2 regions of the Oceanobacillus sp. FSL K6-0251 genome follow, and region 1 is predicted to be linked to the other one. Evidence: predicted binding sites of a transcription regulator. Region 1 holds the regulator's gene; the other holds the start of a gene.
The links. Region 1 encodes NrdR, which represses ribonucleotide reductase genes. Its sites were predicted from a motif close to AACACNATATATNGTGTT; they were not measured.
Positions count from the first base shown of each region.

Region 2: the regulator NrdR is predicted to act here: its motif matches at 12,814-12,831, upstream of MKY45_RS14240 (vitamin B12-dependent ribonucleotide reductase).

Region 1 covers NZ_JBBORS010000001.1:2,684,503-2,699,526, reverse strand. The annotation lists gene pnpS (two-component system histidine kinase PnpS) at 1-705, shown strand, start outside; gene polA (DNA polymerase I) at 1,127-3,763, shown strand; gene mutM (DNA-formamidopyrimidine glycosylase) at 3,776-4,621, shown strand; gene coaE (dephospho-CoA kinase) at 4,618-5,220, shown strand; gene MKY45_RS13555 (glyceraldehyde-3-phosphate dehydrogenase) at 5,514-6,545, shown strand; gene MKY45_RS13550 (methyl-accepting chemotaxis protein) at 6,658-8,346, opposite strand; gene MKY45_RS13545 (hypothetical protein) at 8,726-9,109, shown strand; gene nrdR (transcriptional regulator NrdR) at 9,130-9,603, shown strand; gene MKY45_RS13535 (replication initiation and membrane attachment family protein) at 9,622-10,953, shown strand; gene dnaI (primosomal protein DnaI) at 10,975-11,904, shown strand; gene ytxC (sporulation protein YtxC) at 12,390-13,229, shown strand; gene thrS (threonine--tRNA ligase) at 13,582-15,024, shown strand, end outside.
Region 2 covers NZ_JBBORS010000001.1:2,840,324-2,855,347, reverse strand. The annotation lists gene MKY45_RS14320 (MBL fold metallo-hydrolase) at 1-380, shown strand, start outside; gene MKY45_RS14315 (DUF2626 domain-containing protein) at 468-710, opposite strand; gene MKY45_RS14310 (hypothetical protein) at 864-1,232, opposite strand; gene comGF (competence type IV pilus minor pilin ComGF) at 1,204-1,671, opposite strand; gene MKY45_RS14300 (hypothetical protein) at 1,622-1,960, opposite strand; gene comGD (competence type IV pilus minor pilin ComGD) at 1,944-2,375, opposite strand; gene comGC (competence type IV pilus major pilin ComGC) at 2,362-2,667, opposite strand; gene MKY45_RS14285 (type II secretion system F family protein) at 2,680-3,720, opposite strand; gene comGA (competence type IV pilus ATPase ComGA) at 3,689-4,687, opposite strand; gene MKY45_RS14275 (YqzE family protein) at 4,836-5,030, shown strand; gene MKY45_RS14270 (YqhG family protein) at 5,036-5,827, opposite strand; gene MKY45_RS14265 (DEAD/DEAH box helicase) at 5,811-7,475, opposite strand; glycine riboswitch at 7,636-7,725, shown strand; gene gcvT (glycine cleavage system aminomethyltransferase GcvT) at 7,960-9,063, shown strand; gene gcvPA (aminomethyl-transferring glycine dehydrogenase subunit GcvPA) at 9,145-10,494, shown strand; gene gcvPB (aminomethyl-transferring glycine dehydrogenase subunit GcvPB) at 10,487-11,947, shown strand; gene MKY45_RS14245 (rhodanese-like domain-containing protein) at 12,040-12,414, opposite strand; gene MKY45_RS14240 (vitamin B12-dependent ribonucleotide reductase) at 12,891-15,024, shown strand, end outside.

The DNA.
Region 1 (15,024 bases):
TATGATATTACGGAATTAAAGCGTTTAGAAAAAATGCGCAAAGATTTTGTTGCCAATGTTTCTCACGAGCTGCGTACACCAATAACTTCTATCCGGGGATTTGCGGAAACGCTAAAGGAAAAACAGCATGATGAAAAAGCAGCAGAAGAATTTATTGATATTATTTTTAAGGAAAGCCATCGATTACAGTTGCTTATAGAGGATCTGCTCGAGCTTTCCCGTTTAGAAAGAGAAGATTTTCAACTTCAAAAAGCAGATTTTAATGTCAAACAGATGATTGATGCGGTTTTGCCGTCTTTAGAACAAAAAGCAGAGAAAAAAGAGTTGCATTTTACGACATCTATTCCAGCTGATATTCATATGTATGCAGATGCAGAAAAATTGAAACAGGTTATTATCAACCTTGCAGACAATGCAATTAATTATACGTCATCAGACGGAAGCGTTAGTCTAAACGTCTCTGAAAAGAATAATCGAGTGTTGTTTTCAATCGAAGATACAGGAATCGGGATTGAAAAAAAGGCTATCCCAAGAGTATTTGAACGATTTTACAGAATGGATAAGGACAGAAGCCGGAATACTGGAGGAACAGGACTTGGACTTGCAATTGTGAAGCATATTGTAGAGGTTCATCAAGGGGAGATTGTTGTAGAAAGCGAAGTGAATAAAGGAACTGCTATTCACGTTTATATTCCGAAAGATTAAGTCATCACTAGCGTTATAGTGATGGCTTTTTTTCTGCGGGGGGCTTCCCTCCGTGCTTTCCCACGATGGACAGGGCGTCCTAGGGTCGGCCGTTGGTCACAGGACGTGACCGTTCTTAGCCGGCCAGGAGTCTCCATGATTCTCCTTCGCTGATTAGTCTTATTGGTATCTACTTGTATTAAATATAATTTTTATAAAATTCATTAACCTGACCACATTGCTGCTCTTTATCTTCCCACCGAAGACCATTGCGCTTTTGGTTCTGAAAGATATCGATGTCATATAGAGACGAGTTTAACTGGTTATGCGATGTGTACAGATTGGAAAAACTATGTAATAAGAACGTGTGCATTATGAAGTTTTCCCCAAACATGATAAAATGAAGTTACTTAAACAGTTGATAGATAAAGGAGACGGAATTATGACCAAAAAGCTAATTCTAATGGATGGCAACAGTATTATTTATCGTGCTTTTTTTGCTCTGCCATTATTGAATAACGAAAAAGGCGTCTATACGAATGCCGTTTACGGATTTACTACGATGCTGCTCCGTATTTTAGAGGAAGAGAAGCCAACGCATATGCTCGTGGCCTTCGATGCAGGGAAAACAACATTTCGCCATCAAACCTATAAAGAGTATAAAGGAGGACGCCAAAAAACACCTTCAGAGCTTTCTGAACAATTTCCAGTCTTAAAAGAGCTGCTGGATGCTTTTGACATCAGGCATTACCAGTTAGATCAGTATGAAGCAGATGATATCATTGGCACATTATCAAAACAGGCAGATGATAAAGACTGGGAAGTAACCGTTATTTCTGGCGACAAGGATTTACTGCAGCTTGTTTCGGATCACGTGACGGTCAGTGTAACCAAAAAAGGAATCAGTGAAATTGAAAAATATACACCGTCTTATCTTCTTGAGAAAATGCAGGTAACGCCTGAACAGATTACTGATTTAAAAGGACTGATGGGAGACAGTTCAGACAATATCCCGGGAGTGCCGGGTGTCGGTGAAAAAACAGCAACGAAGCTGTTAACACAATTTCATACGTTAGAGAAGGTTTACGAGAATCTGGACGATGTAAGCGGGAAAAAGCTTAAAGAAAATTTAACAAACCACCAAGATGATGCGCTAATGAGTAAAGATTTAGCAACAATCAATCGGGACTCGCCCATCGAGGTTAGTCTGGATGATGTTATTTATGAAGGCTACTCTGCCGCTTCCGTCCGTCAAATGTTTATGGATTTAGGCTTCCAATCTCTGTTGACGCGTCTTGCCGGCTCCGACGAAACGGAAGAAGAGGCGATAGAGCATAAAGAGATTCAATATGACATAGTGGAAGAAATAACGGAAGATCTATTTTCAGAGGAAGATGTACTCGTAATAGAGATGTTGGGTGAAAATTATCATACAGCTCAAATAGAAGGTATTGGCATTGTCAACGCCGATAAAAAAAGCTTCATACCTACTTCGGTTGCGATGGACTCGCCTATTTTCAAAAAATGGGCAGAGGACCCTCAGAAAAAGAAAATTGTATTTGATGCTAAGCGGACAAAAGTTGCCTTATTACGGAACGATATACAAATAGAAGGCATAGTGTTTGATGCGCTGCTTGCTTCTTATTTAATCAATCCTGCTGAAAACAGTCATGATATACCTGCTATTGCAAGCAGAAAAGGAAAATATGACGTATCCTTTGATGAAGAGGTTTATGGAAAAGGCGCAAAACAAAAGGTTCCGGAAGAAGCAATTCTCAGTGAGCATGTGATCCGGAAAACCAATGTACTGCTTGAATTATATCCGGCGATGGAGAAGGAATTAGAGGATAATGAACAGGCGAAATTATTAAAGGAATTAGAAATGCCGCTTGCTTTGATTCTTGCTGAGATGGAGCATCAGGGTGTTTTAGTAGATGTGGACCGGCTGAAAGAAATGGGAGACGATTTAAAAGAAAGGCTCAGCAATTTAGAAAAAGAAGTATATGAATTAGCTGGCAAGGAATTTAATCTGAACTCACCGAAGCAGCTCGGGCCGGTGTTATTTGAAGATTTAGGGCTTCCTGTAATCAAGAAGACGAAGACTGGTTACTCTACGGCAGCAGATGTTTTGGAACAGCTGGCAGATCAGCACGAAATAATTCCTAAATTACTTTTGTACCGTCAGTTAGGGAAGCTGCAATCAACCTATATTGAAGGCTTGCAAAAGGTGGTCCGTAAAGATACGCATAAGATTCATACACGCTTTAATCAGGCTTTAACACAGACAGGCAGATTGAGCTCAGTTGATCCCAATTTGCAAAATATCCCTATCCGTCTGGAGGAAGGCAGAAAGATACGGCAGGCGTTCGTCCCATCTCGAGAAGGCTGGAAAATGTTTGCTGCTGATTATTCGCAAATCGAATTACGGGTACTTGCCCATATTGCAGGGGATGAGAAATTGATTGCTGCCTTTAAAAATGATTTAGATATTCATACACAGACAGCAATGGATGTATTTCATGTCGAGAGAGACGAAGTCACCTCGGGTATGCGCCGGCAGGCAAAGGCTGTCAACTTTGGGATTGTATATGGAATCAGTGATTATGGACTATCCCAGAACTTAGGGATTACTCGGAAAGAAGCGAAACAATTCATCGAACGGTATTTTAAGAGCTATCCAAGCGTTAAAGAATATATGGATGACATTGTTGTTGAAGCAAAGCAAAAAGGCTATGTATCCACACTGATGAACCGTCGCCGTTACTTGCCTGATATTACGAGCAGGAACTTTAATGTACGCAGTTTTGCGGAAAGAACAGCGATGAATACACCTATTCAGGGAAGTGCAGCGGATGTAATCAAAAAAGCAATGATTGATTTAGACCATCGAATGAAACAAGAAAAACTGCAGGCCAAGCTTTTATTACAGGTCCATGATGAATTGATATTAGAAGCACCGGAAGACGAGATTGAAATCTTAAAGGAAATCGTTCCAGAAATGATGGAAAAAACGGTTGACATTTCTGTTCCGCTCAAGGTCGATTATTCTTATGGAGAAAGCTGGTTTGACGCGAAGTAAGGGGAAGGGAAAATGCCGGAATTACCAGAAGTAGAAACCATTAAAGAGACGTTAAAATTGCTTGTTCAAGGAAAGACGATTGAAAAAGCAGATGTTCTTTGGGCAAATATAATAAAACAGCCGGATGATGCAGAGGTATTCAAGCATCTGCTGGAAGGACAAACCTTTCAACAAATTAAAAGAAAAGGAAAGTTTCTGCTTTTTTATCTAGATGAATATGTTCTTGTATCTCATTTAAGGATGGAAGGCAAATATAGTTTGCATCAGCCGGGAGAAGAGATAGAAAAGCATACGCATGTTGTCTTCCATTTAAAGAATGGAGAGACATTGCGTTATAACGATGTTCGTAAGTTTGGAACCATGCATTTATTGGCCAAAGGGAGTGAATTCACGCAGGCTCCTTTAGCTGCGCTTGGCCCCGAGCCGTTTGAAGAAGCATTTACGACGGATTATTTTTACGAAAAGCTGAAAAAATCCTCCCGGTTTATTAAAACGGCGCTTTTGGACCAAAATCTGGTCACGGGGCTTGGAAATATTTATGTTGACGAGACGTTATTCCGTTCCGGGATCCACCCGTTAACAAAATGCAATGAACTGACAAAAAAAGAAGCGTCTGCTATTCGTTCTGCAGCCATTGAAACTCTTCAAGAAGCTGTGAAAGCTGGTGGTACGACCATCCGAAGCTACGTAGACAGCCAAGGGAATATGGGAATGTTTCAACAGGTTTTATATGTTTACGGTCAAGATAAGAAGCCATGTAAAACCTGCGGAGAAGAAATTATAAAAATGAAGGTTGGCGGACGGGGAACGCATCTATGTCTTCATTGCCAGCCGCAAAAAAAGGTGAATGTTTTATGAGTTTAGTGATTGGATTGACCGGAGGCATTGCCAGCGGGAAAAGCACGGTAGCGAAAATGTTTACAGCATTAGATATCCCGGTAATCGATGCGGATGTGATAGCGAGAGAAGTCGTGGAGCCTGGAGAAGCATCTTATAAAAAGATTATCGAGGTATTTGGCAAAGACATAGTAGGCGCAGATGGGTCGATTGATCGCCCGAAGCTGGGATCTATTATTTTTTCAAATGAAGAAAAAAGAGAACAATTAAACCAAATTGTTCACCCGGCTGTCCGCCAACGGATGCTGGCGAAAAAAGAAACGTACACAGAGCAGGGAGAAAAATGCATTGTGCTGGATATCCCGCTGCTGTTTGAAGGCAAGCTGGCTTCTTTAGCGGATAAAACAGTCGTCGTGTTTGTAGATGAAGCAACACAGTTAGAGCGTTTAATGGAAAGAAATCAGCTTCGTGAACAGGAAGCAATGGACCGGATTAAATCACAGATGCCATTAGCAGAAAAGGCAAAGCTTGCTGATGAAGTAATTGATAATAATCATTCCGTGGAAGAAAGCAAGAAGCAATTATTTGATTTGCTGAAAAAATGGGAAGTAATGGAATAGGTGAGTGAAAAGACACTATCTGAACGGTAAATTACACCGTTCAGATAGTGTCTTTTTATATCAGAAAAAGAAATGCTGAAAATGGTTCTGGAAAAAAGAAGATAAAAAAATCTTTGTCATGGTCAAAATATGTATCCCCCTGTTTAAATGGTCATCCATCTGTTCCTTACAAAGGATATTCAAAAAATGTGTGAAACATTTTAATATTTAATGACACACTTTCTTTTATATGTGTTATACTAATTACAACAAAAGATAAAAAGTATAACATTTTCGGGAGGAAGATAGTGCTTATGGAAAAAACGCGTATTGCAATTACAGGTTTTGGTCGAATTGGTAGAATGGTTTTTCGTCAAGCAATGGAAGAGGAGCATTTAGAAGTTGTTGCCATTAATGCGAGCTATCCTTCAGAAACGCTTGCTCACTTAATTAAATATGATAGTGTCCATGGTCCTTTTAATGGAGAAGTGCAAGCGCTGCCGAATAAATTGATTGTTAACCGGAAGGAAGTTCTTTTGGTGAATTTCAGAGAACCGGAAAAATTACCATGGGAAGACCTTGAAATTGACGTTGTTATCGAAGCAACTGGCAAATTTAACACAAAAGAGGCAGCTGGGCGTCATCTGCAGGCTGGAGCAAAAAAAGTAGTCATCACCGCTCCTGGAAAAGAAGTGGATAAGACAATTGTTATTGGTGTAAATGAAAATGATTACAATCCAGAATTAGATGATGTTATCTCGAATGCATCTTGTACAACCAATTGTTTAGCTCCTGTGGTTAAAGTAATTGATGACCACTTTACGATAAAGAACGGATTAATGACGACTGTTCATGCATATACAAATGATCAAAAGAATATTGATAATCCGCATAAAGATTTACGCCGGGCAAGAAGCTGCACGCAGTCTATCATTCCGACAACGACCGGGGCTGCTAAAGCGCTTGCAGAAGTGCTGCCTCAGACGAAAGGTAAATTACATGGAATGGCATTGCGTGTACCAACACCTAATGTATCATTGGTAGATTTAGTAATTGATATTGAAGAAGATGTTACGATAGAAGAAGTGAATGCTTTATTCAAACAAGCATCAGAAGGAAGTATGCGTGGGATTATTCAATATTCGGATGAACCTCTGGTTTCTATTGATTATACTACAAGCACTTATTCTGCAACCATTGATGGGCTCTCCACGATGGTGATGGATAATAATAAATTAAAGATTATTGCTTGGTATGATAATGAATGGGGCTACTCTAAACGTGTTGTCGATTTAGTCAGCTATGTAGGTTATAGACTGGAACAGAAAGTGCGTTTAACATCATAGAACGATATAAAAGGGAAGCGGGTTTCTATATCAGCTTCCTTTTTCCCGAAAAGAGATTCTTATAACAGCAGAAAAACATCCGCTTGAGCGTTTATGCGGATGTTTTTCTGTCTTATACTTTAAATTTCTGTGTCTCCTCCTGCAATCCTTGAGCAGTTTCACTTAAGGAGGTGGCGACATGGGCAACTTCATTCATCGTTGCAGATTGTTCTTCCATTGAAGCGGCAATCGTGTCAATATTGCCAGACATGACCTGTGATCCGGTTGAAATTTCTGTAACGGAGGCAGAAACTTGTTCTGCGCTTGCTGAAAGCTCCTGTGAGGTTGCTGAAACCTCCTGGATTTCGTGTGTCATTCCTTGGACAGCAGTCACAATCGCTTCAAAAGATGTTCCGGCCTCAGTAATAACCTCTACTCCTTTTTGAACAGCAGGTAAAGCAGTTTGCATGGCTTTCTCCACATTTTCTGTATCATTTTTGATTTCTGTGGTTAACAGACTAATAGAGCTGGCTGATTTTTTGGATTGCTCAGCTAGCTTGCGTACTTCATCTGCTACAACTGAAAAACCTTTTCCTTGTTCACCTGCACGGGCTGCCTCAATCGCTGCATTTAATGCTAATAGATTGGTTTGATCTGTGATATCAGTAATGACCTTCGTAATATTTTCAATTTCTTCGGTTTGTTTTGCCAGTTTCAGCACAAGATCATTGACAGAAGAAGCAGATTCATTTATGTGATTCATTTGCTGCTGAGCGTCCCCGATAACCAATGTTCCATTTTGTGCGGCTTCACTTGTTTCGCTGGAAGAAGCATGAAGTGACTGCGCAGCTTCAGCAATTCGCTGAACACCCTGAGCGGTTTCTCCCATTGCAATGGAGCTTTCATTTGCGGCGTGTGCTGCAGTTTGAGAAGTTTCCGCAGTCTCCGCAGCCTGCTTCGTCACTTCTTCCGTTGTTGCAGATGCTTCTTCAGCGCTTGCTGAAAGCTCTTCGGATGATGCACCCAGCTGTTCCGCATTGTGTTGAATACGCATAATTAAGTCCCGGGTATTATTTTTAGAAGCATTGAAAATTGCAGCCAGCTGACCTAGTTCATCTTTAGATTTAACAGCTATATCCTCTGCAGATAGATCACCATCACCAAATTTCCTTGCAACATCCATGACACTTACTAATGGGGCTGTGATAGAACGGCGAACATAGAACATTAAACCAATACCAATGAGTATACTTGCACCCAGAACAACGAATGAAATAACCTGGGCAGTAACAATGGCAGAGCTTATTTCGCTATCGATATTATCCATTTGTCCAGTTTGATAGATTTCCATTTCTTCAGCTGCATCAAGCATAGCAGTATTGATATCCTGTACAGTTGTATTGACGATTTCTGTCGCCTCTTCGATATTCCCATTTTCCACATCAGCTATAATATCTGGCATTGCCTCATTGAAATCATTATTCGGGGCATTAGCCTGATCCCAATATGATCTCATTTCCTCAGATGCTAAATAGCCTTGTAATTCATCTAAATTGCCGTCAAGGTCTGCAGCGACAGCTATAAGATTCTCTCTATGGATATCTTCCTCCGGTTCTAAAATCATTGAACGGGTATGGAGCGCCTGCATCGCAACATCATAGCGGATATTTTCAATTAATATAAGCTGCTCCAGGCGTGAATCCATTGCCTCCCCTACATCATTTTCAATGTTTTTCAAATTCATGATGCTGCTTCCAACAGAAACAGCCAATAAAACAATTAATACAGTAAAAGATAAATTCAATTTCTTTCCTACACTCATTAAAACATACTCCTTCTTTTTTAAAATGACATCTTTATGGATAATGGCTTTCTTAATTACTTTATCGGTTGTTGTTGAACAATATGTAATAAGTCTTTATGACTATTTCATGAGAATAATACCAAGAAATTTAAACGGGTTTATGTTCTATAAATGTCTTTTTAATGTGCTTATATTAAATCCGCAGTTTACTCTATTTTGGTAAAGTAGTTTAAATGTACAAATCATGTTAAAATAATATATACATATATGTATGTATTTATATGTTTAAAAGAATTGGAAGATACGGTAGAATAAATACGCTGCAATGCTGTTTACAGAGAAAAGAGATGCTTGTAGAATAGTTTTTTATAGCGATAAATATAGGATGTGTATGTTTATGTCAATAGGGTATAAAATGAAACGTTTTTTTAGTAATCATGCAGAAACAAGTGATCATCATATAGATGCAAGCTTAAAAACCAGATATTATAAAGCGAGTAAGAATACTGTTATTCAGGAACTAGAGACGTATTTTAATGGAAGCTCTGACTTTTCGATTCATGCCAGCTCGGAGCAGCATGGGGAGATTAGTGCTGTCAGTAAACGAGGTAAAAAAGTTTTCATTATTGCTACAGTCATTATGGTCCGGCCGTATTATACAGCGCTTGACTTTTCAGTGACTACAGAAACACCTCTCCAGATAGATTTTGGTTACAGTAATAAAATCATAAAAAGAATGTATCAGCATGTGAATGAACAATTACCATTAATAGAAGGGTAAATGAAGAAGGAGTGAACGAAATGCGTTGTTCTAACTGCAATAATAAAAATACGAAAGTGTTAGATTCTCGTCCAATTGAAGAGGGAGCAGCTATACGCAGACGCCGGGAATGTGAGAAGTGCGGATTTCGTTTTACCACTTTTGAACGGATTGAAGAAGTACCACTCATTGTTGTGAAAAAAGATGGCATGCGTCAGGAGTTTTCAAGGGAAAAACTTACCAGAGGGATTATCAGAGCTTGTGAGAAACGCCCTGTGGCGATAGATACGATAGAAAATATTGCTTTAGATGTAGAAAAGAAATTACGGAATGAAGGGAACTCAGAGGTTTCCAGTCATAATGTAGGCGAAATGGTGATGGAAAGACTTGCTGAGGTGGATGAAGTATCTTATGTCAGGTTTGCTTCTGTCTATCGTCAATTTAAGGATATAACTGTTTTCTTGGATGAGTTGAAAGAAATTATCAAGACAGATAAACAAACACAGGAAGAATAAAATAAAGGATGGGTTGAAATGAATGTAATCGGAAAAATCCTTCCTATTGATGGGTACCATGTTGTTATGGATGAACAGCCTTTCATTGATTTTAATGCATCATTGACGCATTTTTATCAGCCGTTGATTGGGGTTCAGGCAATTTCGTTATACTATACATTATTTTATGAGGTAGATTATGCGCAAAAAGCGCAGACACATCATACATTAATGACATATTTGAATTTAACGCTGGATAATATTTACCGTGCACGTATAAAATTGGAAGCTATCGGGTTATTAAAGACCTATAAACGAAGAGAGGACAACAGAGATTATTATACTTATAGTGTGCAGCGTCCTTATTCCCCCAATCAATTTTTTGGAGAACCTATGCTGTCCCAGCTATTATTACATCATATAGGAGAACAGAAATATAATGAGCTTTATGCTCGTTATGTAAAGGACAGCATTGCTTATGGGGAAGAGGTAACAGCTGATTTTAATGAAGTGTTTGATACGATTACACCTTCTTCGTCTGCTGTTCTGAATATGGAAAATGAAAAAGAAAATAGAGAAACGGATTTAATGGATTTTTCATGGATAGAACAGTCGCTTCGTCAGCGGTTTATTCCGGCTGAAAAAGTTTTACATTCTGTAAATAAAAAACTCATTTATCAGATGAAGGTATTATATGATGCAGAAAGTATAGAAATAGAAAAAGCACTTTTATGGGCACTTGATGAAGATAACCAATTGAATCAGGAAGAATTTAAATCTGCTTGCCATGATATGTTTATCTCCCGTAATAATGGACAGGCTATCCGTTTAAACGAAAAAATGGCAGCTGTTGATACACAAGTTTCTATGAAGCAGCCTGCGACAAAAGAAGAGCAGCTGATTCACGAGCTGGAGAACATATCACCAAAGCAGTTATTGGAGGATTTATCTGACGGAAACCATGCTTCGGAGCAGGATATTAAAGTAGTCCGGGAAGTGATGACTAAACAGGGGCTGCCAGCTCCTGTCATGAATGTACTGATTCATTATGTTCTGCTGCAATCCAATATGAAGCTGTCTAAAGCGTATATGGAAACCATTGCGGGCCATTGGTCAAGAGTTGGATTGAAAACAGCAAAAGATGCCATGAACTTTGCTAAACAAGAACAGGAAAAATATAAATCATCCAAAAGTAAACCAAGGAAAAGTAATAATTATAATTATAATAACAACTATAAAAAAGAAGTTGTTCCGGACTGGTTTAATAACCGGAAAAAGACACCATCAAAAAATACAACAGACAGCAATATAAGCGAACAAGAGCAGCAGGAAATTGAAGCTAAGCTGCAAAAATATTTAAATGAAAGCTGAGATGAAAAGGAGGGATAATAGGTGAAACCGATACAATCCGAATTAAAAGCATGGATGGACAAAAATGAGAACTTCAAAACCAATTACACTAGAATAAAAAATGAAATTCTAAGTGATCCCTCTGTTAAAGCATTTTTGCGTGACCATCCGGAACTGACTGACCACGATATTGAAAAGAATTTAATGCGGCTCTATGAATATAAATCACAATCGAAACAATGTGACCGTTGTGCATCTTTCGGAGAGTGCCAGAATTTGATGCAGGGTTACTCTCCGGTATTAAGTATGGATAAAAATGAAATTAGACTGAGCTATGAAAAATGTCATTCACGTATTCAGGTTGAGGAACAGGAAGCACAACAGAAGCTTTTTCAGAGCCTTTATATGCCGAAGGAGATTTTAGAAGCAAAAATGTCAGAAGTGATCCAAGATAAGTCAAGAATTTCAGCTATTGGTGAGATTATCAGCTTTTTAGAAGAAGCAAAAAGCGGGCTGCCGAAAAAAGGATTGTATCTTCATGGATCATTTGGAATTGGAAAAACCTATTTGCTCGGCGCGATAGCAAATGAGCTGAAAAAGAGAAATTACTCTACTACCTTGATTTACATGCCAGAGTTTGTCCGGGAAATAAAAGGTTCCTTTAAAGATGATTCATTTAACGAAAAGATAGATTTCTTTAAGAAAGCGGATGTGTTAATGTTAGATGATATTGGAGCGGAATTGCAATCTGCCTGGTTTCGGGATGAAGTGTTGGGCTCCGTACTGCAATACCGGATGATGGAAGGATTGCCTGTCTTTTTCTCCTCCAATTTTGATTTGAATGAACTGGAGAAAGAATTGGCAAGCACCAGAAACGGTGTGGAAGAAGTGAAAGCCGGCCGGATTATTGAACGGATTAAGCAGGTTAGCAGTGTGGTAAAAATGTCCGGTAAAAATAGAAGAGACGAATAACGATTTGAACACACATGATTCACAATCTGCCTTCATAAAAAAGATTTCCGCTCAGATACGGAAATCTTTTTTTATGAACAGGAAACGTAGGTAAAAAGCTAGAGGGTTTCATGGGGGAGTAAACCTAACAATATTGTCAGGTTAATGAATTTTATTAAATTTGATATAGATAGTAATAAAACCTGTCTAGCGGAGGAAAAACACGTAGACTCCTATGGGAAAGCGTAGTGTTTTTCCGTAGCGGCCGCACTAACCTGACAACATTGGTAATCCTGAACCCCAGAAATATACACCGTTTTCCGCAGCCCCCAAGCTCATTTCCTTTAAAGAAAACTTGCTGACTGGCAGGGTTATCAAACATGGTTTGGTTTCAACTTTTCTTATACTACATGACTTTCATTTGCTAGTCTGACTAGTTTACGCATTTTTATATAACCTTGTCCATATAATTGTAACAGTTTGTAAGTGGATGAGGGTGATATGTATTGTTGGAACTGTATTTTGAATCGGATAAAGAAGTAACGGTTTTTCGTAATCAGTTGACTCCATATAAAAAGCAGATCAGAGTACATCAACAAACAAATGCCTGGAGCAGCAGATTAAGGCTGGAAGGTGATTTAGCAGAGAAGGAGTTCATCCATGTGATAAGCTCCGTGATGGCAGAGGTTTTTATAGAAGAGCATCTTTCTGACATCATTATTGGTAAGATTACCGATAATTATTATTTTTCAGATCCGGATGAAATCAACCGTATTTATGATTTTTCTATGTGGATTTTGTTTGAAACAGATTCAGACAATCAGTATTTGCGAGAACATGTGAATACTATAAAGCTTTTGCAGGATATTTTTTTTCGTCATTTAAAAGAACATAAAAGCATTCATTTTAGTGCAATATTGCATTTTCGGCTTGCTTCCTTTTTAGAATTTGTCCACGAATGTGTCGGGAAAGCAATTGAAGAATTTAAACGGGAAGAGGATCATCAGGCATTTATAGATATGCTCCGTCATTATATCGAGAAAAAAGATCCCTGTGTTGATTTGGTTTATATCGAACAGGGAGAGAATTTTATTTTTTATAATGATAAAGGAGAAGTAATTTCTAAAGATATGCTGCGTATGTGGATGTTTCAAGCACCGTTATATGCATTGGGCCTGCATGAAAATGAATTTAATTTAAGTCCGCTTATTGCCATGTCGCCAGCAAAAATAAAAGTGTATGGAAATGATCCGGACGATCCGAAAATCATGACAATAACAAATATCTTTCAAGAAAGGGTGGAATTTGAAACGGAAGGAACTTCTATCCTGTCTCGCGGAGAATAATCCATTGGACTTGCTTTTCAAACCTGAAAGGAATATAATACGAATAGAGTTTGAAAATAAGCTGCTGAGATGAGGACAACATTATTTCCTGATTACGTACTCAGAGAGGGAAGTCATTTGGCTGCAAGCTTCCTTTCGTGAAGAAATAATTACCGCCTCGGAGCATTGCTGCTGAAACGATTGAAAGTAGGCAGTAACGTCCTATCTGCGTTAAAGATCAATGAAGCTGAGGATAAGAGGATTCGTTTATCTTCAGGAATTTGGGTGGAACCACGGCATAAAACGCTCGTCCCTTTGCATAGCGCAAAGAGATAGAGCGTTTTTTTACATTTGATAAAGGAGTTCGATGAACATGGCTGATTTAACAATTATTTTTCCAGATGGAGCTGAAAAAGCCTTTCCGGAGGGAACAACAGGAGAAGATATTGCTGCTTCTATTTCTTCAGGTTTAAAAAAGCAGGCACTTGCAGTTAAATTGGATGGAGAGCCTGTAGATTTACGCCGTCCTCTTCCAAAGGGCGGAAAAATTGAAATTATTACGTATCGTGACCAAGAAGGCTTGGAAATAGCACGTCACTCTACAGCCCATTTATTAGCGCAAGCTGTAAAACGCTTGTACCCTAATGTGCAATTAGGTGTCGGTCCAGTGATTGAGGAAGGCTTCTACTATGATATTGATATGGAGCATACCTTAACTCCGGAAGACCTTCCGAAAATAGAAAAAGAAATGAAACGGATCGTGGACGAGAACTTAGAAATAACTCGTGTAGAAGTATCTCGTGATGAAGCAAAAGCCCGCTTTGCAGAAATTGGTGATGACTTAAAATTAGAATTGCTGGATGCAATCCCTGAAGATGAAACAGTAACCATATACGAACAAGGGGAGTTCTTTGATTTATGCAGAGGAGTGCATGTTCCTTCTACCAGTAAAATCAAAGCATTTAAATTATTAAGTATTTCTGGCGCTTATTGGCGTGGAGACAGTAATAATAAACAGCTGCAACGTATTTATGGAACCGAATTTGAGAAAAAATCACAATTAGAGGAATATCTGCAAATTTTGGAAGAGCGTAAAGAAAGAGATCATCGGAAGCTTGGGAAAGAGCTTGGTATTTTCACCGTGTCGCAAAAAGTAGGACAGGGTCTGCCATTATGGCTGCCAAAAGGAGCAACTATTCGTCGTAACGTGGAGCGTTATATCGTTGATTTAGAAGAACGCTTAGGTTATGACCATGTGTATACACCTGTTCTTGGTAATGTAGAGTTGTATAAAACAAGCGGACATTGGGACCATTATCAGGAGGATATGTTCCCGACTATGGAAATGGATAATGAAGAGCTTGTATTGCGTCCAATGAACTGTCCGCATCATATGATGGTTTTCAAAAATCAACTATGGAGCTACCGTAACCTGCCTGTCCGTATAGCAGAGTTAGGAACCATGCATCGTCATGAGATGAGCGGGGCGCTTGCCGGTCTGCAGCGTGTCCGTGCAATGACATTAAATGATGCGCATATTTTTGCTCGCCCGGATCAGTTAAAAGAAGAATTTATCCGCGTGGTAGAACTGGTTCAGCGTGTTTACAAAGACTTTGGAATCGATGACTATTATTTCCGTCTTTCCTATCGTGACCCAGAAGATAAGGAAAAATATGTAGATAATGATGCCATGTGGGATAAAGCGCAGGCAATGCTGAAGGAAACCATGGAAGATATGAACTTGGAATATGTAGAAGCAGAAGGAGAAGCTGCTTTCTATGGTCCGAAGCTGGATGTGCAGGTGAAAACAGCATTA
Region 2 (15,024 bases), 160 kb from region 1:
ATTGGTTAGGGGAGCCTAAATTAAATGGATCAGCTAAATTAATGGGTCAGCCTGTAACTGCGCAAGCGGCAGATAAAGAATTAGAAGAAGGACCATTGGAAGCTGGCGGATTTTTCATGGAGGCATTACACACCCCTGGTCATTCGCCGGGAAGCATCAGCTTTGTTTTCCCTGAAGATAATTTTGCTGTTTGCGGAGATGTCCTGTTTCAACAGGGGATTGGAAGAACAGATTTAGTCGATGGAGATATAGATATTCTTGAGCATTCGGTAAGGGAGAAATTATATCGTTTGCCGGAGGATCTGACGGTTCTTCCCGGCCACGGGCCAGCAACGACAATCGGCTATGAGAAGAAAAATAATCCTTTTTTTCCGGCATAGAAAGGTAGTATCTTTATTGCGGGGACCAAAATTAAATAGAAAAAAGACCATCTATAATCCAATACAGATGGTCTTTTTTCGATGTTTTTAATGTCCAAATCCAGGTACCAGGATAAACTCAGAATACCAAGTATATCCAACAATAAATACCGTACAATATGCACCAAATAGATACATGTACATACGTTCAGACAGCTTTAAGTAACTCAGTGTAAGGAAAAACGCCGTTTGAACCAGGAATAATAGTGCAGTATTCAGCATGTCACCTACATAAAACATAACTGTAAAAATACCTGTCCAAAAGGCAAGAACACGAAACATGCGGTCCATGTCTTCCCCCTCCTTTATAGGTAACGTTCTCATAGTTATTATATACGAGCAAGAAAGGATTGTAAACGATTCTTAAAGATATCATGCCCAATTAGCATAGATTTAATTTCAAAACAATGAAAAATCATTCACATTAATGCTGAATCTGTCCTTTTATACGTAAGGGCGGGATAATCGATAAGTATGATTGCTATCTGTCGGTTTGATTAAAAAAACGATATAAATTGTATTGTTTCTTTCTTTGTGAAGTGTTATGGTAACATCTCCTTGAGGAAAAACATAATCAGTCTGATAGGGAAAAGAAATCTCATCATCACCTGTTTCGTTCCGTAATTGCTGATATGCCATTTGAAAAAGTGTTTCTATTTCTATATGATACAGCTGGTTTTGAGCGACAGCTTTTGACGTATGGTAATGATAAAGCAAAAAATGGATTGAAAGAAATACAATAAGAATTACCCAGACGACATGAAATAATAAAAACCCTTGCTGATTATGGATAATTGTAAATCGTTTTTTCATAAACGTCACCTGATTCTTTGGTAATGGTTAAATAAATGGCGTTTGCATGTTCTTCAAACGTAATATCAGCAACCTGACGAAGATAAATTTCATGGCCTAATCCATTTACCTGCCTGCGTACCGTATTATTGTAGAGGCTGACGCGGGCTATACTTTCTGTATGGTCGTTTCGATCGGCAGCACGGATATATAATTGATTATTCGCTACATGCGCAGAAGAGGAAGACATGACATCATAGTGTAATTGAGTGAAAAATTGTTGTACAGATAAGGCTTCCGTATTTGTTTGTTTCAGCTGCAATGCAGACAGAGCGTAAGATACAAAAGGCAGTGTTAATACCAGGACGGTCATAGCAACGAGCATTGAAATGAATGTAAAACCTTTTGTATTACTCCATAATCGCGTAGAGGCATTTACTCTCTTTTTTTTGTTTTGCATTAGTCCATTCAGCACATCCTTTCAGGTACTCACCTTCCAGCGAAAAAGAGAAGGCTGCAGGCGTCTGATATGGAGTTACGGTGTAGTAGTCCTGAAAAGGTGCCGCTCCCGCCAGCACGCCCTGCATGTCATCATGTAATTTACTTGTGATTTGTACTTTTTCAATGGAATTGTACTGTTCTTTGGCAATGATGGAGAGAAGCGGCAAAAGTATCGTGAGCATGGAGAATAGAAGCAGGGATGCGATTAAAGTTTCAAATAAGGTAAACCCTTTATCTTTTTTCCACATAGTATCTGCCTTTCCCTAACGGAAATACAATCTGATAAGGCTCTCCTGCCAAGCTTACTCGAATCGTCTGGGGGTTTTTTATAACCCCGCTGATGTAGAATTCAACATTTTTGGGAAATGAGGTTACTAACGAAAATTGAGCCGGATATTCCCGCTTGATTTCTCTGAATCGATCAAGCACAATGCTGTAGCTGTCCGGGTTAAACTTTAGTACATATGGGATATCGTTTTCCTGCGTGCCTGCTGTGCTTTGCAAGTAGAGCACATCCATTTCTAATGTATCAAAAAAATGCTGCAGCTCTAATTTTTCTATTTGCTCCACCTGCTGCCTTGGAATGAGTAAAAGAATAATCGACAGGATGGATAATGCGAATAATGCCTCAATCAGTGTAAACCCTCGTTCAGTTTGAAGCATTTACAACACCATTAGAAATGGAGAGCTCATTTCCGTTTGAGCATGTCCGCTGGTCTTCGGTGATATAATCAGCGCTTACCAGCTGATTCATACTGGAAGGTAAATTGCCTGTATCAATATGATAAGCATCTGCCTGAGCTTGTACGACAGAAATTAATGCATCACAGCCCTTCGAGTGAACATCCCCTGTTTTCTTTCCCAGATTCGGTATAATTAAAATCATTATTACCGAGATAACCATTAAAACTATCAACATTTCAATCAGTGTAAATGCTTTTGAACTTTTTAACATAAAACCGCTCCTTTACATTGTATTCATCAATTCAAACATAGGCGACATCAGACTAACGTAAATCAATATGATAAATGCGCCGATAATTGAGAAAAAAACCGGTTGGATATAAACAATGCTTTTTTGAAGCCGCTGATACATGGTATCAATCGAAATATCTGCATAGATAGCTAAATCCTTCGCCAGGCTTTTCGCATCCATATTAGAGGATAAAATATCCGTCAGATGACTCTCTAAAAATTCCATTGTTGTTAACAGTCCGTGAATGGTTCTTCCTTTAAAGTATTCCAGCTGCATCTGCTTCGCGTAATAAGAAATAATCGGGAGCTTAGTCTGCCGGGACATATAATTTAATAATTCCTTCATCGGCATTCCGGTTTGCAGGAGAGAGCTGTATAATGCGGCAAAGTGGAAGGATGTTTGTCTTTTTACGTAAGAGCGGTAGAGAGGCACTCGTTTATATATAGACAGTTTTGTTTCTAAAGAGATATTATTTCTTGAAAATAGCCAAACAAGTACAACAAGGGTGGAAAAAACAAGAAGAATTAGGAGAGAATATCCGAGCCATGCAGAAAGAAAAATAACAGTCTGCAGCAGCATGGGAAGCTCACCAAACATCAGCTGCTGGAAGGAAGGGATGACGCGTGAATAAATAAAAAATAACAGCCCGCTGAAAATTATCATTAATATAAGGGGATAACGCACTGTTTGCTGAAATTTACGAATGTAGTGAACGCGTTGCTGAAATAATTGATAGCAATGCTCGATTCGTTCATAAATATCTGCTTTTTCCCTTACTACAAAAAGGTAAGAGACAATGGAATGGTGGAAACCAGCCTGATCCATTGCTTCATCCAGCTGCTTTCCCGCTTCCAGATTACTTAAAACCTGTTTGGAAATGTGTTCTAACTCACCGTAATATTTCATTGCATCTAAGGAATGGACGAGGGTAAGGCCTCTGGAAAGCATGCGCTGCAAAACATGTAAAAATTGCAGCTGGGTGGTAATCGTTAACCTTTGATTATTGGGGAGAAATCGTTTCAGTAAAGCCATAAGCAAATGCCTTTCTTTGTAAATTTTTAAATTGCTGCTTTTCCGGGAGAGCTTGCAGGCTGCCTTCAATGGCTTTTGTCAGGTGGACGCCTTCAATCAATTCTCCGATAGCACTCCGCTGCTGTTTATTCTTTCTTCTGATTGGAATAAGGCGCAGAGCACCTACTCCAATCAGAATCTGATGAAGATTGGCTGTTTTGATACCCATCTCTTTCAAACGGAAAATCGTACCGACAGCATTCTTTGCATGCAGCGTACTAAGGACGAGGTGACCGGTCAGAGCAGCCTCTACGGCAAAGTGCGCAGTTTCTTTATCCCGTATTTCCCCGACCATCAGAATATCAGGGTCATGACGCAACGCAGCTTTTAATCCCGCTTGATAGGAAATACCTGCACGCTCATTTATTTGAACTTGCAGAATTTGCTTTATTTTTCTTTCGATGGGGTCCTCTAAAGAAATGATTTGACAAGGTCTTTCTTTCATTTCCGTTTCTAACAGGGAATATAATGTAGATGATTTCCCGCTTCCTGTTGCCCCGGTTATCAGGATAAGGCCCGATTCATGGCTCATCCATCTTCGCATTTGCTTTATTTGTTTTGGAAAAAGAAATAAATAATCCAGCGGTAAAGTGTCATTTTGAGGAAGAATCCGGATGGCAATCGTTTCTTGCTGATAATGAGGAAGGGTTGAGATACGAAGTGCATAATCTCTTGATTCGAAACTCCAGATCATCGTACCTGCCTGAGGCTTTCTGCTTTCACCGATATCCATATTCGCACTAAATTTAAAAAATGTTCTTAAAAGCTGATATTGCTTTGTTAAAATGGTCCGGATGAAGGTACGTTTTCCGTGGATGCGGAAGTAAATTTCTGTTTCCTGCTCATAGGGATAGAAGTGGATATCGGATGCATGCTGCTTCGTGGCCGACTGAAAGAGATCGTCAGATAATTTTGTGACGTGATTCATTAGCTCACCTCCTTTACAACTATTTCTGACATAACTTATAATTCGACATTCTTTTTAAATGTCCTTCTTTTTATCAAAAAAGAATAGAATTTTTTTAATTGTTTAAACTAAAAATAGAACGGTCTTCAAAAAGGAGCGATGATAGAGTATGAAAAGCAATGACTATATCCGTTTTCTGACAGAAGAAGCGGTGAAATACATGAACTTATCTTCAGAAGAAAAAGCAGAGCGCAAACAAAAAAAGAAGAAATCATCTTATCCGATCTATGGTAACAAATGGCTGGGGGTTATTCCTTTTTCCATTCAGTCCTGGTACCATGAAAGAAAAAATAGCCGGGATTAATCCGGCTATTTCTCATTCATTGTGGATGCAGTTAAGTAAAAAATCCCTCCGTTAATCACTTGAAATGTAATCATTGGTTTAAACCGCTTCTCCAATGCTTCTAATTCTTCTACATGCCTTGGATGATCAAGTTCATCCGCATAAAAATGCTTTAAGGTAGCTTTTTCCGATTCCAGCTGTTTGATAGATGCAGCAGCCCATGCGTTATCCTGGTTTTGAACATGTTGTAATAAAACGTTTTGAATACGGAGAAATCCGCTTTTGGGATTAATCATCGGCGTCAGTGTATAACAATAATCGGATATGGCTCTATCAAGCGGGATACGTTCTAAATAATCCATCATATTTAAAGCCATATGTCCATGAAGCAGCTGCAGGCCTACTGAAAATATTTCATCCCTATGCTGGACACCACGATAGCTGATTTTTATATTGACTACAAGCCAAGGATACAGGGGAGTGTTTTCCGATGTGCGGACCTCCTCAAATAATCTGGTATAACGTTCTTTCTCCGTTAATTTATTAATAATTTGATGCAGTCTCGGACTCCCAAAATGAATCCATTCCCCTGGTTCACTCGCTTTCTCTTTGTCCGTAATCAGACGCAGCGCCTGGGGCTCTCCTTCCCGGCCGATTTTTTTAATGTAATGCCAGTAGAAAGGGCGGTTCATTAATTCTTTATCCATTTCCTCGGTAAGCTGGATATGGATTTGTCCCTCATCCTTAGAAAGAATGGTACAATGTTTGGTTTCAAAATAGCTGGTTAGAAAATCGGATAAATCAATTTGCTGTTCCATCTCTATATTGCTCCTCGTTTTGTATTTCCTGGTTTGCCTGCTCCATCACGTATTTCAAGTTATCAAGCTTAATACGAACTTCTCCGGCTGAAGTGGATTCCTGATAGATAGATTCTATTTCTTTCTCCATACTATCTACTTTTAACTCTGCTAAAATGGCATCTAAATTACCAATTACATTCTCAAACAAGTTTATTTTTTCGTAAAGCATGGACAATATATGCTCTTCAATCGTCTGTTTAGTGACAATGTTGTAGATATGCACATCTGATTCTTGACCAAAACGATGAATACGGCCAATTCGCTGCTCTAAGCGCATCGGGTTCCAAGGTAAATCATAGTTGATCAGATGATGACAAAATTGCAGATTAATTCCTTCGCCGCCGGCTTCGGTAGCAATCAGAACCTGTGCATGATCCCTAAATAATTGCTTCATCCAATCTTTTTTCCCTCGTTTAAAGCCGCCGCGAAAAGGTACCGAAGAAATACCATGTTGCTGCAGATACCATTGCAGATAGTACTGTGTAGCGCGATATTCGGTAAAAACAATCACTTTTTCACCATTCAGCGATTTAATCAGATTGGTTAATTCCTCCGCTTTGGGATGCTGCTCCAGCTGTTCAATGTTTCCGATAACTTCCTGAATAGCTTCATGATTTCCATCTTGGTCTAATTTCAGTAAAGAGGTAAAGCAAGCTTCTCTGGAAGAACAGAATTCACGTAAATAAGTGATTTTAGCAAAGGATGCCATTCCAAAAGACAGCTCCATTAATTGATGGTAAACCTTGTGATAGCTTTCTGGAAGAGAAGTCCAAATGGTTTGGATTTTTCTTTTAGAATTGTTTAAGCTGGTATCTTTCCTTGTATTACGGACCATTACCTGCTGGACAAGCTTCTTCAGATAAGGATCCTGCTCCATTTTTTTGCGGTCCTTTCCATATTTCTCTGTAAAACTTTTATAATTCCCTAAATGTCCAGGCTTTAAAAGGCTGACAAGATTAAATAATTCTAACAGCTTATTTTGTACCGGCGTAGCGGTTAATAAGAGACAATACTTTTTCTTTAATTCCTGGACAAACTGGTAGTTTTTTGTCTGCTCATTTTTTAGTTTATGAGCTTCATCCACCAGGATAAAATCATAATCTATATCTAAAATAGCCTCCCGATGCGGAGAACGCTTGGCGGAATCGATGGAAGATATAATAATTGGATTATCGTCCCAGCTGTAATTTTTACGATAGGCAATGGCAGGAATGAGAAATTTTTCGTTTAATTCTTTTTCCCATTGATTTACGAGAGAAGCCGGAACAAGAATTAATGCTTTTTTCACCAGCCCTCTTACCATATATTCTTTTAGAACCAGCCCTGCTTCAATTGTTTTTCCAAGTCCTACTTCATCCGCTAAAATGGCCCGGCCATGCATCGTTTCAATTACTTGTTCAGCAGCTTGTAATTGATGATCTAAAATATCCAGATGCGGCAAATATTCCAGCGCCTGCAAGCCATTGAAAGAAGGGCGCTTTGTTAGATTTGCAGCCTGATATGCCATACGAAAAAGCTCCCAATTTGTTAAATTATTTTCATCACGAAAGGCTGACTCTAAGCCGGTAATGAATTGATTGTCTTGTTGAATTTGAATAGAATCCATTTATTCGATGCACATCCTTTCGGGTAAAATATGGTTTTTCAATTACTTTTTTAAAGAGTTATGATATACTTTTGTCAAATAGATTTTCCTGCTAACATAATATATGATGAAGGATTATATATCCTTTAGTATAACCAACATGAATATATTCAATCAGCGGATGAATACAAGGGGAGAGCTTACAGTTTATGTAACGCCGAAGGAGCAAGTTAAGAGCGAATCTCTCAGGCAAAAAGACTCTTGTAGGACGCTACTCTGGAGAGCGTTTATAGGCATCAGCTGTCTATAGACCACCCACGAAGCAAATATTCACATGATGAAGACCGTTTTCTTTGTGAATATGCAACTTTCTGGTTTGCGGACAGAGACTTCTTTTAGGAGGAGTCTCTATTTTTGTGCTTAAAATCAATTTTTAAAAAAATCACCAGCAAATGTTATAAGGATGTTCATGTATTTCAATCAACCTTAGTGAGGAGAGAAGCAGATGAGTGAATTAAAGCGTACACCGATTTTTCCAGCTTATGAAAGGGTTGCCAAGACCATTGATTTCGGCGGATGGGATTTGCCGGTACAGTTTTCAGGTATTAAAGAAGAGCATGAAGCGGTCCGGACAAAAGCCGGTCTGTTCGATGTGTCCCATATGGGCGAGGTTTTGGTGAGCGGTCCGGAAAGCGTCCATTTTTTACAGACGATATTAACAAATGATGTAACAAAGCTAGTGCCAAACAAAGCACAATATACGTTTATGTGCTATAAAAATGGAGGAACAGTCGATGATTTAATTGTATATATGCTGGCTCAAAATGAATACTTGCTTGTTGTAAATGCTGCTAATACGGAGAAAGACGTTGCCTGGCTGCAGGAACAAAATAATTTCAATCCGAATGTTACCATAAAAAATGTTTCGGAAAATTATGCGCAATTAGCTTTGCAAGGACCAAAAGCGGAGCAGATTTTACAAAAGATTGTAAAAGAACCGCTTCAAGATATCTCTTTCTTCCGTTTTAAAAAGGATATCGAAGTGGAAGGAATAGAAGGAAAGGCCCTCATCTCCAGAACTGGTTATACAGGCGAAGATGGTTTTGAAATTTATCTTGATTCTGAAAATGGCAAATATTTGTGGAATATACTGCTTGAAAAGGGAAGGGAAGAAGGCATCCAGCCAATCGGTTTGGGAGCAAGAGATACACTGCGTTTTGAAGCGAATCTTGCTTTATACGGGCAAGAGCTGTCAGTTGATATTTCGCCATTGGAAGCTGGTTTAGGTTTTGCTGTGAAGCTGAATAAGGGAGTAGACTTCATCGGAAAAGAAGCACTTGAACAGCAAGCTGCTAATGGGACGGAAAGAAAGCTTGCAGGAATCGAAATGATTGATAAGGGCATTCCAAGACACGGCTATCCAGTGTACCAGGGAGAGAGCGAGATTGGTTTTGTTACTTCCGGTACACAGTCACCTACACTAAACAAAAATATTGGGCTCGTACTGATTCAATCTGATTCCGCAAAGATTGGAGCAGAGGTGGAGGTTCAGGTCCGAAAGCGCCGCTTAAAAGCGAAGGTGGTCGAGACACCGTTCTACCGTAGATAATCATCGTACATTTTCACAGGAAAAAGAGTTCGGGGAAAAAAGTTTCACTTTATTAGTGCAGTAAAATAAGGGGGAGAAAAGATGGAGTTTCGTTATTTACCGATGACCAGGGAAGATAAACAAGAAATGATGGAGACCATAGGGATAGAGAATACGGAGGAGCTGTTTGCAGATATCCCAGGCAGCGTTCGTCTCCAGAAGGAATTGGAGTTAAAAGAACCAAAGAATGAATATGCATTGATGAAGGAATTAACAGCGATGGCAAATAGAAACACATCCACGAAAGACGTTGTATCCTTTCTTGGGGCAGGTGTATATGATCATTACACACCTTCCATTGTTGATCATGTCATTTCGAAATCTGAATTTTATACAGCATATACACCTTATCAGCCGGAAATTTCCCAGGGAGAATTGCAGGCAATTTTTGAATTTCAGACAATGATCTCTGAACTGACAGCTTTACCAATCGCAAATTCTTCTATGTATGACGGAGGTACGTCTTTAGCAGAAGCAGTAAATCTGAGTGCCGCCCAGACCAAACGTAAGAAAGTGCTGGTATCAGACGCCGTCCACCCTGAATATCAACAGGTTATTCATACGTACGCGAAAGGACAGGAAGTTGAAATAATTCCGATTCCATTACAAAATGGAAAAACAGATCTCGTCCATTTGGAGGAACTTCTGAATGAGGATATTGCGGGTGTTGTCGTCCAATATCCGAATTTTTTCGGGCAGATAGAGCCAATGGAAGCAATCCAAAAGCTGTTAGAAAATCAAAAGAAGACCATGCTGATCGTGTCCAGCAATCCGCTCGCCCTCGGCTATCTGACTCCGCCGGGAGAATTTGGTGCGGACATTGTAACCGGCGACACGCAGGTATTCGGGATTCCAGCCCAATTTGGCGGGCCGCATTGCGGATATTTTGCAACAAGTAAAAAATTAATGCGCAAGGTTCCGGGACGTCTGGTCGGTCAGACAAAGGATGAAAATGGAGTCAGAGGCTATGTGCTGACGCTGCAGGCACGGGAACAGCATATTCGACGTGACAAGGCAACTTCCAATATATGCTCCAATCAGGCGCTGAATGCATTAGCAAGCTCTGTTGCGATGAGCTCTATCGGCAAGCATGGGATACGGAAAATGTCCGAAATGAATATGCAAAAAGCCCGTTATGCAAAGAAGAAATTGAAAGAAGAAGGTATTTCGATAGTTTATGATGGCCCATTCTTCAATGAATTTGTCATTCAGTTAAATCAGGACATTACTAAAGTAAATGCTGCATTGCTTGAAAAAGGAATTCTTGGCGGTTTTGATTTGGGAAAAATCGACCCTTCCTATCATGGTCAGATGCTTGTGGCTGTGACAGAAATTCGTACAAAACAAGAGATAGACCAACTTGCAAAAGAATTGAGGGATATGCATGGCTGATAAAAATTTTCCATTATTATTTGAACGCAGTAAAGAAGGGAGAACGAGCTACAGCTTGCCGGAATTGGAAATAGATGCCTTTGATTTAGAGGAAGAATTAGAGGACGTCTATATTCGCAAAGAACCTCCTAAGCTGCCAGAAGTAAGTGAACTGGATATTATTCGTCATTACACTGGGCTGGCATCCCGCAATTATGGGGTAGATTCCGGGTTCTATCCCCTTGGTTCCTGCACGATGAAGTATAATCCGAAAATTAATGAAGACATTGCGCGTCTGGAAGGCTTCAGTCATATTCATCCCTATCAAGATCCAAACACGGTGCAGGGTGCTCTGGAGATGCTCTATGATTTGCAGGAGTCATTAAAAGAAATTACTGGCATGCATGAGGTTTCATTACAGTCAGCTGCCGGTGCGCAGGGAGAGTGGACTGCATTAATGATGATTCGTGCTTTTCATGAGGCCAATGGGGATTATAACCGTACAAAAGTCATTGTACCGGATTCTGCCCATGGAACCAATCCGGCGTCTGCAGCAGTAGCCGGGTTTGAAGCAGTTACCGTGAAATCAAATGAAGAAGGATTAGTGGATCTGGATGATTTGCGGCGGGTTGTAGGGGTAGATACAGCAGCCTTGATGCTTACCAACCCGAACACGTTAGGATTATTTGAAAAAGATATTTTAGAAATGGCTGAAATAATACATGATGCCGGCGGTAAGCTTTACTATGACGGCGCTAATTTAAATGCGATTATGGGTTATGTCAGACCGGGAGATATGGGATTTGATGCAGTACATTTAAATCTTCATAAAACGTTCACAGGTCCGCATGGCGGCGGCGGTCCAGGCTCAGGACCGGTGGGAGTCAGCGAAGAGCTGGCAGCATATTTGCCAAAACCATTAATTATGAAGGAAAAGGACTCGTTTCGCTTTGATTATGACAGACCGCAGTCTATCGGCCGGATAAAACCGTTCTATGGAAATTTTGGTATTAACCTGCGTGCGTATACGTATATTCGTACGATGGGAGCAGAGGGCCTGAAAAAGGTCAGCGAATATGCCGTACTCAATGCGAATTATATGATGCGTCAGTTAGAAAAAGTATTTCAACTGCCTTATCCGCAGCATTGTAAGCATGAATTTGTACTGTCGGGGAGCATTCAGAAAAAACTTGGCGTCCGCACATTAGATATGGCGAAAAGGCTGCTGGATTTTGATATTCATCCACCTACCATTTATTTTCCGTTGAATGTGGAAGAAGGGATGATGATTGAGCCTACTGAAACAGAATCGAAAGAAACGCTCGATTCCTTTATTGATATCATGACCCGTATAGCAAAAGAAGCAGAAGAAGACCCGGAAACTGTACAGGAGGCACCACATCATACAATTGTGAAGCGGATGGATGAAGCAACCGCTGCACGTAAACCAATCCTGCGGTACGAAGAATCGTAAACCATCATAAAAGCTGATTCAGAGGTTATGCTCTGAATCAGCTTTTATTTTTAGCCCAATTAACAGCTTTCACAAAATGGAAAACAAAGGCTTTATTTTTTCATTTTAATCTTTCCAGTCCATTTTTTAAATCCGCCTTTAAGCTGATAAATTTCTTCAAATCCTTTTTTATGCAGGAGCTGCGCAGCTCTTGCGGAACGGCTGCTGTTTTGACAATACAGGTAGACCGGCTTGTCCTTTCTCAATTCCACAAGTCTTTGCTTCATTTGCGTTACCGGGATATTACGCGCTCCGAGAATATGACCTTTATCAAATTCCTGCGGCTCACGTACATCGATCAATTGTGCTTTGCGGTAGCCTTCTACAAATTGATCTTCTGTCAGTACATTTAAATAAGTGCGTTGTCTATAGTAGCGAAAAATAGTAATCGCAAGCAGAACAACTAAAGCAATGAGTAAAAATGTCATTTTGTTTCCCCCGTCTATCTTTATATTCTACACTCTTATTATATGGGCAGCGTTTTTATTTTTCAAAGTTTTTATTTTGCAGACGGAAAATCATCTGAAAGTAAGGGTTAACACCAGAATCTATGGTTGGAAAATATAGTTAAATGAGATAAAAGCAACTCGCTGGCGTAGTGTATTTCCGTAGCAGTCGCTGGCCGCAAATTTATATCTACTATGTTACTCATAGATTTTGATGAAGAGCTAAAAATAATAATCAACTTTCAGGCTGCAGATATTATGTTTAGAAAAAAGGGGTGTTTCTAGTCCGCTTTAAGGGAATAAAAAAAGTAATCAGCGCTTGTATGAAAGGTACTTGCTTTTCTGATAATTAACTATATATTGTGTCAGAATAATGAATTGGATACTATATATTGTTTTGTGAAGAAGAGTTATGATAAACTAATAAGTAATCAATTGCAAGACAAGGAGCGATAACATTGACTATCCATTTAGAGTCATTAAGGCAGGTTAATATCGGGGCGCTTAATGAAGATATAAAAAAATTTGAAGCAGTGCATCCAATTACCAAAGAAATGCATATCACCCATCAAGGCGTGTCGAGATTGGTCATGCTGGATCGGTATGCATATAAAGATACAGAGAAAAAAACATTAAAAAAAGGTGATTTTGTTGTCTTGACCGTAAAAGCAGACCCTAAATTTCCCGCTCGGGGTCTAGGATTTATTATAGATATTAATTGGGAAGAAAACAAGGCGGAAGTAGCTGTCGAATCCGATTATGTCGGGGTTTTGGATAAGGAAGAAGAACGGGAAAGCGGGATGATCACGCGTTCACTCGATGTTATCGAAAAACCGTTGGAAATTTATTATGAACAAATTGCCAAAAGAAATGCGACCGGTCTTTCAGAAGTAGAAGAAACCGAAGAAAGAAAGGCCAAATCATTTGATGCCTTTTATAACCAATTGGCTTCTATGAATTTTATCCCGGCGGGCCGTGTGCTATATGGAGCAGGCGCTGAAACCGATGTAACTTATTTTAACTGTTATGTGATGCCTTTTGTAAAAGATTCGCGCGAAGGTATTTCCGATCATCGTAAACAGGTAATGGAGATTATGTCACGCGGCGGCGGTGTCGGCACGAACGGTTCCACATTAAGACCGCGAAATACACTGGCCAGAGGGGTCAACGGAAAATCTTCAGGAAGTGTCTCCTGGCTGGACGATATCGCCAAATTGACGAATCTGGTTGAACAGGGCGGTTCCAGACGCGGTGCACAGATGATTATGCTCGTTGATTCTCATCCGGATATTGTGGAATTTATTATCTCAAAAATGCAGAATCCGCGTATTTTACGCTATTTAGTAGAAAATACAGAAGATGAGCAGATGAAGCAGCTGGCAAATGAGAAGTTAAAATTCACCCCGCTGACAGAAACAGAATTTGATTTGTACCAGGGAATTGTCAATTATAAAGCCATCCCCGGCCAAGGCGGGTTCACAGATGCTGCCATGAAGCAGGCAACGGATTTATTGCGTGATGGCGGAACGTATTCCGTCCATAATCCGGATTTCCTGGCAGGTGCAAATATTTCTGTCTGTATTACAAAGGAATTTATGGAAGCCGTGGAAAAAGACGATTACTATGAGCTGCGCTTTCCAGATGTAGAAAATTATACACTGGAAGAAATGAAAGCCTATAATGAACAATGGTATGAGGTAGGCGATGTCCGTAAATGGGAAGAAATGGGCTATGGCGTTCGGGTTTACCGGAAAGTGAAAGCAAAAGAACTGTGGAACTTGATTAATATTTGTGCAACATACTCTGCAGAACCGGGCATTTTCTTTATAGATAATGCCAATGAAATGACAAATGCAAAAGCGTATGGTCAGCAGGTTGTTGCGACAAACCCTTGCGGTGAGCAGCCGCTTGCTCCGTTTTCTGTTTGTAATTTGGCTGCCGTCAACCTTGCTGAAATGGCAGATAAAGATACCAAAAAGGTAAATGTAGAAAAATTAAAAGATACTGTAGAAACTGGTGTGCGGATGCAGGATAATGTAATTAACGCAACGCCATATTTCTTAGAAGAAAATAGAAAACAGGCTTTAGGAGAAAGACGTGTCGGCTTAGGCGTGATGGGACTGCATGATTTATTGATTTATTGTGAAACAGCTTATGGCTCAGAAGAAGGAAATAAGCTGATTGACCAAGTGTTTGAAATCATGGCAGCTACTGCTTACCGCACTTCAATCGAGTTGGCGAAAGAAAAAGGAAGCTTTCCTTTCCTGGTGGGTGAAACAGAGGAAGAAACAAAAACGCTCCGTGAACGTTTCATCCAAACGGGATATATGCAAAAAATGCCTGCAGACATTCGGGAAGGCGTATTAGAGCATGGTATCCGCAACTCGCATCTGCTGACTGTCGCTCCAACTGGAAGTACAGGCACGATGGTCGGAGTAAGCACAGGACTGGAACCATACTTCTCCTTTTCTTACTACAGAAGCGGACGATTAGGTAAATTTATCGAAGTAAAAGCGGATATTGTGGAAGAATATTTAAATGAACATCCAGAAGCAGCGGATAAAGAGCTGCCGGAGTGGTTTGTAACCGCAA